DNA from 3 places in the Neobacillus sp. NPDC058068 genome. Region 3 is predicted to be linked to each of the others. Evidence: riboswitches for the same ligand, from Rfam matches in the RefSeq annotation. Region 3 holds a riboswitch; each other region holds the start of a gene.

Region 1 (3,212 bases), on a different contig from region 3:
CCTGAATAAAAGGCGATATTTGCTGGCCCGTGCAAATCACTAACAAATAAGGATAAAATCGGTTGGATGCTAAAGTGTGCAATCTGGACAAGAGCAGAGATTAGCAGCACGGTTAATAACACGGGATTGCGAGTAATATGCTTCAATACTTCCTTGCTTGAATAATGGGTTTTGGCACCCTTTTTGGCTTCAAGCAGGAATTCTTTTGTGGCAATGACAAGTAGCGCAGAAATGAATATGGAAATGGAGGTCCATTTAAAGGTGGTAGAATAGCCAAGGGAATCTGCCAATATTCCGCCTAACATTGGCCCTAACAACGAACCTGTGATGCTGCCGGTTTGCAATGTACCAAGGACCCGTCCAGCAATCTGTTTCGGTGTTTGTGTGGAAATGAAAGCTTGTGACATCGGGATAAATCCCGAAAAGAATCCCATGAAAAATCGCAGCATAAAAAGCTGCCAAACGGAATGGACATATCCTATAAGAAAAATCGAGAATGCCATTCCTAATCCGGAAAAAATAAGAATTTTTTTCCTCCCATAGCGGTCGCCAATTCTCCCCCAAATCGGTGAAAAAAGGAAGGCGGAAACAAATGTAATCGCAAACGTTAACCCTGACCAATGCTGGACATATTTTTCGGAAAAATCCCCAAACGACTCAATGTACAACGAAATAAACGGCATAACCATCGTCATACTTCCGGCTACAAAGAAGTTGGCAAACCACATGATCAGTAAATTACGTTTGGCACTTTCCTGCTGGTTCACGCTATTAAACACTTCTTTCTAAAGTTATTTCGGTTCCCTAAATATTATCATACCGAAGTTTCTGATGATTATAAAGGGATAGGTCTTACTTTGAAACTTTGCTTTATTTTCCCCTACATGCAAGTGTTTTGAATATTTTTTAAGTAGAAATATTCAAAACACTATTGACAACTTATTAATAGGAGTTTAAATTAAGTTTAATACTTTAAATGAATAATACGTTCTCTTATCAAGAGTGGCAGAGGGACTGGCCCGATGACGCCCAGCAACCGTTCCGACAAGGAATTGGTGCTAAATCCTGCAAAACAATTTTTTGTTTTGAAAGATAAGAGAGGAGTAATCCTTCTATTTGTGATGAAACCTCTCTTTTCTGGAGAGGTTTTTTATTTTACCTAAAAACAAACTTTTCCAATAGGAGTAACGGTGTATTGGTAAGAACAAAAAGGAGGAGCTTTAAAAATGAAAAGGAATTTATTAAAAAGTACGTTCGTATCAGCATTGGCGGCAACGCTATTACTAACTGGCTGTGCTTCTGGCGGGGAAACAAAACAGGCAAGCGGCAATAAAAAGGTTTCACTTGAAGGGGTACCGGAGGCATTTTCCAAAGGGGATCAGTTGAAAATCAAGGTCATTCGTAAAATTGGCGGTGACGACCATACAGCCCAATTCTTAGCCGGGGCAAAAGAAGAAGGAGAAGCATTAGGGATAAAAGTAGACGTGTTTACCGCAAATGGGGACACAGCGAAATTCCACGATGCCATCAATCAGGCATTAGATCAGAATTATGATGGATTTATCATTTCACACGGTGACGACGATGCCACAGTAAACGATGTAAAGAAAATCGTAGAAAAAGGAAAACATGTTGTTGCATTTGACTCGAATCCAAACCTGGCGAATGTTGAAGGTGTGACGCTTACGTCTCAGGATGATGAAGCATTAGCGACCTTAGCACTTGACCAGCTCGTAAAGGATACGAAGGGTAAAGCCAATATTGCTTATCTTTGGGTAGACGGCTTCCCGCCAATGGTCCGTCGGAACAAAGTTTATCAGGATGTGCTTGCGAAAAACCCCGGGCTTAAAGAAGTGGAACGCTTTGGCGTAGCAGCAGCGGATACAAGTGTGCAAACGCAAAATGCCGTTGCGGCGATGTTGAACAAATACCCTAAGGGCAAGCTTGACGCTATCTTTGCTACGTGGGATGCTTTTGCGATTGGTGCAGCACGTGCGCTTAAAGAAGCAGGCCGTGAAGAAGTGAAAATCTTTGGAATTGATGTTTCCAATGCAGACCTGCAGGATATCCAAAGAAAAGGCAGTGCCTGGAAGTATACAGCGGCTGTCGATCCTAAATTAATCGGCGCTGTCGATTTGAGAATACTTGCGAAAAAACTGGCTGGCGAAGAAACACCAAAAACCTATGACTTAGAAGCATCACTTGTTTCTCAAAAAAACCTGCAGGACTCCAAGGATCCAGTGAACATGGTTAATCTTTCAAAAATCATCCCAGGCTGGGGTGAGTCTACGGCATTTGAAGAAGAGTGGATGAAAACGTTAAAGAAGCATTATAAAAAATAATTCCAGCTGGCACTCTCTTATTCAATCGATTAAGAGAGTGTCGTTTTGATAGGGGGTGGCATTTTGACGAGTTCAACATTGGCAATGAAAAACATCTCAATTGAATTTCCAGGCGTAAAGGCGTTAAACCAGGTTAATTTTTCGATGGAAACGGGGAAAATTCAGGCATTGATTGGGGCGAATGGTGCAGGGAAATCAACGTTAATGAAGGTTCTCTCCGGAGCCTATGACCACTATACCGGCGAGATATCGATGGATGGGCAAAACCTGAAGATTCGTTCCCCGAAAAATGCCCAGGATGCTGGTATTCAAATTGTTTACCAGGAGGTTGATACGGCCCTTATTCCGTATTTAACCGTGGCTGAAAATATTATGCTGCTGGACACTGTTCATAACATGGGAAAACGACAATGGATGAAATGGAATAAGCTTCATCAAAAAGCGGCGCAAATCTTGTCCGGTATGAATATTAGACTTTCAACGAAGACGCTGGTGAGCGAGTTGTCACTTGCTGAAAAACAAATGATTTTAATCGCTAGAGCAGTTTCCAATAAGTGCAAGTTTCTTATTTTAGATGAGCCGACTGCACCATTGAGCCATACCGAAACGAGCGAACTTTTTCGGATTACTCGGGAACTAGTTAAACAAGATGTAGGGATTATTTTTATCTCACACCGCCTGCCGGAAATATTTGAAATCTGCGATGAAGTGACGGTTATGCGAAATGGTGAATTTGTTGTGAAAGAGCAGGTTGCCGCCACAACTTCCAATAAAGTGGTTGAGCATATGCTTGGTCAAAAGCTGGAGGAGCAGTTTCCCGAAAGGAATACGACCATTGGAAACAGCGTCCTAGAAGTGAAAGGACTTTCT
Region 2 (3,212 bases), on a different contig from region 3:
TTTGGATAATAGTGTCAGCTGAATTTAAGCATTTGTTTTTAGGGAAGCTAAGCCGGTCGCCGTTTCAATCGCTGATTCGAGATCTTCGATTAAATCCTCGACATTTTCAATACCAATGGAAAGGCGAATTAAATCCTCAGATACCCCTGCAGACTTAAGCCCATCTGCATCTAATTGCTGATGAGTGGTGCTTGCCGGGTGAATAATTAAGCTTTTTGCATCGCCAACATTGGCAACATGTGCCCACAGCGTAATTGCATCAATCAATTTAGCCCCTGCCTCTTTGCCACCTTTAATCCCAAAGACAACCATGGAGCCGGCACCTTTTGGCAAATACTTTTGCGCTAATTCATGATCCGGATGTGATGGATGTCCAGGGTAAGAAACCCACTCCACTGCAGGATGATTGACTAAGTAATTTACCACTTCCTTCGTATTGGCAACATGCTCTTTCATCCGCACATGAAGTGTTTCAAGACCAAGTGTGAACTGGAAAGCATTTTGCGGACTTAGTGCCGGCCCCAGATCACGTAAAAGCTGGACGCGTGCTTTGATAATATAAGCGACCGCACCTAGTGCTTCTGCATACACGAGATCATGATAACTTGCATCTGGAGTTGTAAAGCCCGGAAATTTCGGCGAGTTCCAGTCAAATTTCCCGCCATCGACAATCACACCGCCAGTTGTCGTGCCATTTCCCAACAGCCATTTTGTGGCCGAGTGAACGACAATGTCTGCACCATGCTCAAATGGCCGGCACAGATACGGTGTCGCAAAGGTATTGTCAATTATTAATGGAACCCCGGCCTCATGAGCAATTGCCGCTACCTTTTCAATATCGAGTACGCGTAAGCTCGGATTACCAATCGTTTCAGCGAAGACTGCTTTTGTTTTTTCAGTAATCGCCGTGCGGAAATTTTCAGGATTATCCGGGTTGACAAATTTCACTTTAATTCCGTATTTAGGAAGGGTAACGGCAAATAAATTATAAGTTCCGCCATAAAGATTCGCGGCAGAGACAATCTCATCACCGGCTTCAGCAATATTTAAAATCGCAAGTGTGATCGCTGCCATGCCGCTTGCAACTGCAAGTGCTCCAACGCCGCCTTCTAATAAAGCCACGCGATCTTCAAAAACGGTGGTGGTTGGATTATGGATCCGGGTATAAATGTAACCAGGCTCCTTTAAGGCAAATAAGTTGGCCGCATGTTCTGTGCTTTTGAATTGATACGCATTGTTTTGATAAATCGGGACCGCCCGAGCACCTGTCACCGGATCTGGCGACAATCCTCCATGAACACTCAATGTTTCAAAACGATAATTCTTTTGATTTTCTCCCATTATTCTCGCTCCTTTTATAACAATACAACAAGCAAAAAACCCCCTCTTCATAAGAAGATGGGGGTCCCACTCTTCTTATCTTCCAGAGCTAAAGTGCTCTGCTGGATTTAGCACCGTGTTAAAAACCGGTTGCCGGGCATCGTAGGGCCAGTCCCTCCGCCACTCTTGATAAGAATGCTTATTGAATTGTTTTTATTGATAGAATATTTAAATAATACTTTACATGAAGATTAATTCCGAGTCAATAACTTTTTGTAAAGGGGCGGAGCGCCGCAAAAACAAACTTGTATAGTAAATTAGTGGAAATTATTTAAATTCTACTTTGAATGGACTTAGTCTAGCTCTGCTCACACCGCCTTTATTTTTGTACGCTCACGGTTTTGTGCTTTTGTTAAAAAGAAGACCGATTCTAGTAAAAGAGTGGTTCTTAGTGGTGCTGAAACCTTTAGCTGCCCTTGCTGTTCGAGAACTCGCAGCCTTTGAGTTCCGTCAAGCAGCTGTTTCATTGCGTTTGGCGATCCGTTAATCTCGTGCTTTGTCTGGAGTGCTTCTGAGTTTTGCAAGATCATGGTACTCCCGTTTTTGATCATTAACTGCATTGTTTGTCCCTCACAGCGTAGGTTAATTTGTAAATCCGCCTGATGAATTAAGGGAAGGACATGCCCCTGGTCTTTGATTTTTGCTAGAAATGCTTCTACCGCTTCCATCATTTCCACCACTCCGGTCTTGTCACTTTTACATTACTTATTCAGCAAGAATTGGAGGAATCCTTTCATTATCACTCGACAATTTCCTGCGCAATTTGGCAGTCTTTTTGAAATTTCCCGAGAAATATGTCGGATATTTATGAAATTTTGGCAGATGCTGATGGTTCCTTTTTCACGGTAAATCCTCTAAATACAAGGAAGAAATACGTCGAACCAATTAAGTATAATCCAGCTGTTATCGTGAACACATAGGCATAGCCCCAGTACGAACCGTACTTAACGACAATTCCTGTCGAAACCGGCCCCATGAACGCCCACCCTAAATTAAACACCATTTGGTTGACGGAGTTGGCGAGCCCCTTCATCGAGTCGTTCACCTTTGACATCATTAACGACATTTGAATCGGGTTCCCGGCATTCATCAATGCCTGGCGGAATAAGAAACCAATGGCTGCCAGCCATAAATGTTCAGTATAGGCTGTTAATAATAGGAATGGAAGCGATGCAAGCTGTAAATAAACAACCGCCTTCACGTCCCCGACCTTTTTGACGACTTGCGGACCGATAAACATCGCCAAGGCGGTTGCTGCCTGCCCCATTGAGATAATTAAGCCAATTGAAGTTGTCGTGGCACTAAAGCGGTCGGCAAAGTACAGGTTTAGATAGGGAATAACTAGACCTGCGCCAAAGCCGATTAACAGCTGGGCAATGGCAAATAAAACAATCAACTTCAATCCGTCACTTTTCCAAGATATAGTCGCGGTCTTTTTTTCTGTTGGTTTAAATTTCGGTTTAGGTAGTTCTGTGAATTTTGTGGTTGGGAAAATCCCAATTAGATATATAACTGCCCCGATTATTAAAGTAAAGCGGATGCTATTTAAATCACTAACAAACAATGAAAATAAATCGGTTAATCCGCCGCCTAATAAGGTTCCTACCACGTTCGCCGCGGTCATTAAGGCAAAATGGAGACTAAATAGATTCACTCGCTGCTCGGCGATGGAATTTTCCGCAAGCCATGGAATTCCTGAAACTTGCAAGAAAGCCATTGTCAAGCCGCTGATAAAGGCAAGCGTAATCAAGACTCCTTGATCAGCAAAAATACTACGGAGCAGCAAGATGACACCTGAGATTAAGATGCCGAAAAAAAACACTTTCTTGCGT
Region 3 (3,212 bases):
TGACCCGCAGACCGGAGAGTTCATAGTGTGGGACGAGGCCAAGGGGGGACGCCACAGCCAGCCTCCAGCGTTCCAGGGCGGTGGCGGCGGACTGGTTTCCACCGTCGACGACTACCACGCCTACTTCCGGATGCTGCTGAATCACGGGATGCACGGGACCGAACGGATCCTATCCCGGCCCGCCGTCCAGCTGATGACCACCAACAGCCTCACACCCGAGCAACAAGCCGCCCGAAACGCCATGGCCCGCGACAACGTCCATGTGTCATTCGGCCAAGGGCAGCACGGCGGCTGGGGCTTCGGGATGGCGGTGCGCACCTACCGTGGTGACTACGCGTCCATCGGCCAGTTCGGCTGGGACGGCGGAAGCGGCACCGCGACGTACGCTGACCCGGACAAACAGCTCATCGGAATCCTGCTCACCCAGGTCGGGGCGTCTACTCCGGATTCAACGCAGCTTATCCACGACTTCTGGACCATGGTCTACCAGGCAATCGAAGACTGACACCGAGCCGGCGGTTCTTCGTTCGTTTAAAAAAAGGCCGGTGAATTTCATCGACCTTATTGGGGCAGAACCATGACGTGGCGAGGAGTTGGTTGGACGGAGTGGAAGCGGGCAGGGGCATGGCCGCAAGTCCTTGGAGGTCTATTCAATGCTTGCAATCACCGATGCCCAGCAGGGATATAACGAGGTCATCAATAAATAATTCCCCATTTAATTACATCTACATTGCGGGTGGTGTCAGCTTCGCTGGTACTACCCCTTTTTAAATTGAAAAAATAAATTGATAAAAATGCTCGACTTAAGGATGCGTTATTCCAGGAAGGATTAACGCCTTTTTTGTTGAAGTTATTGAACTAACGGTTAGTTTAGTTAAAAAAGGGCTTGTTTATGAGATAGAAAAAAAAGACTACTGAACTATCAGAAGCCTTATTTTTAATATGTTTCAGTAATAATTTTCCCTGGATGTATCATAATCCTCCTGTAGAGTTAACTTCAGACTGAAACTGATTGGATGATAAAATTTCCTTTACCGTTAATAAGTTGTTATTTAGAGTTTAGAAGTATTCGATTGACAATTTGATAAATTTAAACTATTATCACTTTAGTTAATTAAAAAATTGAATGTAGATTTTTCTTCTTATCCAGAGAGGTGGAGGGACTGGCCCTTTGAAGCCTCGGCAGCAGGTTCTTATGAATACTGTGCCAATTCCATCAAGCACATCGCTTGAAAGATGAGAAGAGGGTAATAAAACTCTCTTCTTAGGAAGGGAGTTTTTAATTTATACATTAATCCAACTTAAACAATAGGAAAACTATAAATTTAGAATAGTAGAGGAGAGAATACAAATGAAATATGGTTTTTGGTTACCGATTTTTGGAGGCTGGTTACGTAATGTGGAGAATGAAAATATGCCGCCTACCTTTGATTATGCAAAGAAAATAATACAATCTGCTGAAAAATGGGGATACTCGACTACCTTAATAGCTGAATTATATTTAAATGATATTAAAGGACCGGAGCATGACTCTCTTGAAGCTTGGTCTACAGCAGCAGCCCTTGCAGCAGTGACGGAAAAAATTGAAATTATGACTGCGATTCGCCCTGGTTTTCATAATCCTGCTGTAGCGGCCAAAATGGCAGCAAATATTGATCAAATCAGTAATGGGCGTTTTACTCTAAACATTGTTTCTGCTTGGTGGGCAGAAGAAGCACGTCAATATGGAGGAATTTTTACAGAACATGATGAGCGTTACGCTCGTACCGAAGAGTTTATTGATGTACTAAAAGGTTTATGGACAGAAGAAACCTTCAATTATTCTGGTCAATTTTACGAATTAAAGGATGCGAAGCTTGCACCGAAACCTGTTCAAGGACCAAACCCGATTCTTTATGCAGGCGGTGAAAGTGAAAAAGGTAAGCAAACCATAGCAGAAAAATGTGATGCTTATGTTATGCACGGTGGTACAGTTGAAGAGATTGATGGAAAAATCACCGATATGAGGGCACGCCGCGAACAAACTGGCAGTGGGCCATTTAGTTCATTTGGTATGGCTGCTTATGTTATTTGCCGTGATACAGAAGAAGAGGCTCTGGCTGAGCTTGCAAAAATCACGACTGTGAAAGACACTAGCGGATATGCTGGCTTTAAAGATTTCACTACTAAATCGCAATTAGAGCAACAAATCCAATTACAGGATTACTCTGTATCCAATCGTGGCCTACGACCGAACTTAGTAGGAACACCTGAGCAAATTGCAGATCGAATTTTACAATATGAAGAAGCTGGCTTAGACTTATTGTTATTGCAATTTTCACCTCAATTAGAGGAAATGGAACGCTTTGCAAAGCAGGTTATGCCATTAGTTGAACAAAAACGTAGTTTAATAAAGAACTAGAGAGGAGACATAATGATGAGCAAGGTATATGTGATACATGAAAATAGTGAGTGGACAGTCCATTTAACAAAAAGGTTAGCGGAACTTGGTGTTCCTTATGAAGAATGGCATTTGGACGAAGGAACGCTAGATTTATCAAAAGAGCCACCAGAAGGAATCTTCTATAGCCGAATGAGTGCATCTTCTCATACACGTGATCATCGTTTTGCAGCTGAATTTTCCGGGCAAGTATTGGCTTGGCTTGAAGCACATGGACGTACGGTGTTAAATGGAACGAGTGCTCTAAAGCTAGAGGTCAGTAAGGTTCTACAATATTTAGAGTTAAACAAGTATGGTGTTAAGACTCCAAAAACGATTGCAGCGGTTGGAAAACAAAACATTTTAAAGGCAGCCGAAGCATTTGAAGGACAGTCCTTTATTACGAAGCATAACCGTGCCGGTAAAGGCTTAGGTGTTCAATTATTCCATAGTATAGAAGCTCTAAAAGCTTATGTGGAAGGACCCACTTTCGAAGAACCGGTCGATGGAATTACCCTTATTCAAGAATACATTCAATCTCCTGAAAGCTACATAACCCGTTGTGAGTTTGTAGGAGGGAACTTTGTTTATGCCGTTAAGGTTGATACTTCGGAAGGATTTGAACTTTGCCCAGCGGACGCATGCCAAATTGGCGATTTATTCTGCCCGGTAGGAGAAAAAGTAGAAGAGAAGCCTAAGTTTCAAATCATTGACGGTTTTGAGGACGAAATTTTAGAAAAATATAAAAATGTTCTAGCTGGTAATAAAATTCAAGTTGCTGGAATCGAGTTCA

The links. Region 3 has a riboswitch for S-adenosylmethionine ahead of ACFVSW_RS11885 (LLM class flavin-dependent oxidoreductase). Riboswitches for the same ligand answer to the same signal wherever they lie in the genome.
Region 1: linked by a shared signal. The riboswitch ahead of ACFVSW_RS27265 (sugar ABC transporter substrate-binding protein) and the one ahead of ACFVSW_RS11885 (LLM class flavin-dependent oxidoreductase) in region 3 are both predicted to bind S-adenosylmethionine.
Region 2: linked by a shared signal. The riboswitch ahead of ACFVSW_RS06910 (O-acetylhomoserine aminocarboxypropyltransferase/cysteine synthase family protein) and the one ahead of ACFVSW_RS11885 (LLM class flavin-dependent oxidoreductase) in region 3 are both predicted to bind S-adenosylmethionine.

The regions. Positions count from the first base shown of each region.
Region 1 is NZ_JBHVSI010000040.1:8,069-11,280, reverse strand. Features, by position in the region: gene ACFVSW_RS27270 (MFS transporter) at 1-728, opposite strand, end outside; SAM riboswitch class I at 991-1,099, shown strand; gene ACFVSW_RS27265 (sugar ABC transporter substrate-binding protein) at 1,227-2,342, shown strand; gene ACFVSW_RS27260 (sugar ABC transporter ATP-binding protein) at 2,427-3,212, shown strand, end outside.
Region 2 is NZ_JBHVSI010000004.1:221,506-224,717, forward strand. Features, by position in the region: gene ACFVSW_RS06910 (O-acetylhomoserine aminocarboxypropyltransferase/cysteine synthase family protein) at 25-1,341, opposite strand; SAM riboswitch class I at 1,414-1,516, opposite strand; gene ACFVSW_RS06915 (hypothetical protein) at 1,689-2,051, opposite strand; gene ACFVSW_RS06920 (MFS transporter) at 2,186-3,212, opposite strand, start outside.
Region 3 is NZ_JBHVSI010000009.1:2,998-6,209, forward strand. Features, by position in the region: gene ACFVSW_RS11880 (serine hydrolase domain-containing protein) at 1-505, shown strand, start outside; SAM riboswitch class I at 1,140-1,243, shown strand; gene ACFVSW_RS11885 (LLM class flavin-dependent oxidoreductase) at 1,352-2,401, shown strand; gene ACFVSW_RS11890 (ATP-grasp domain-containing protein) at 2,417-3,212, shown strand, end outside.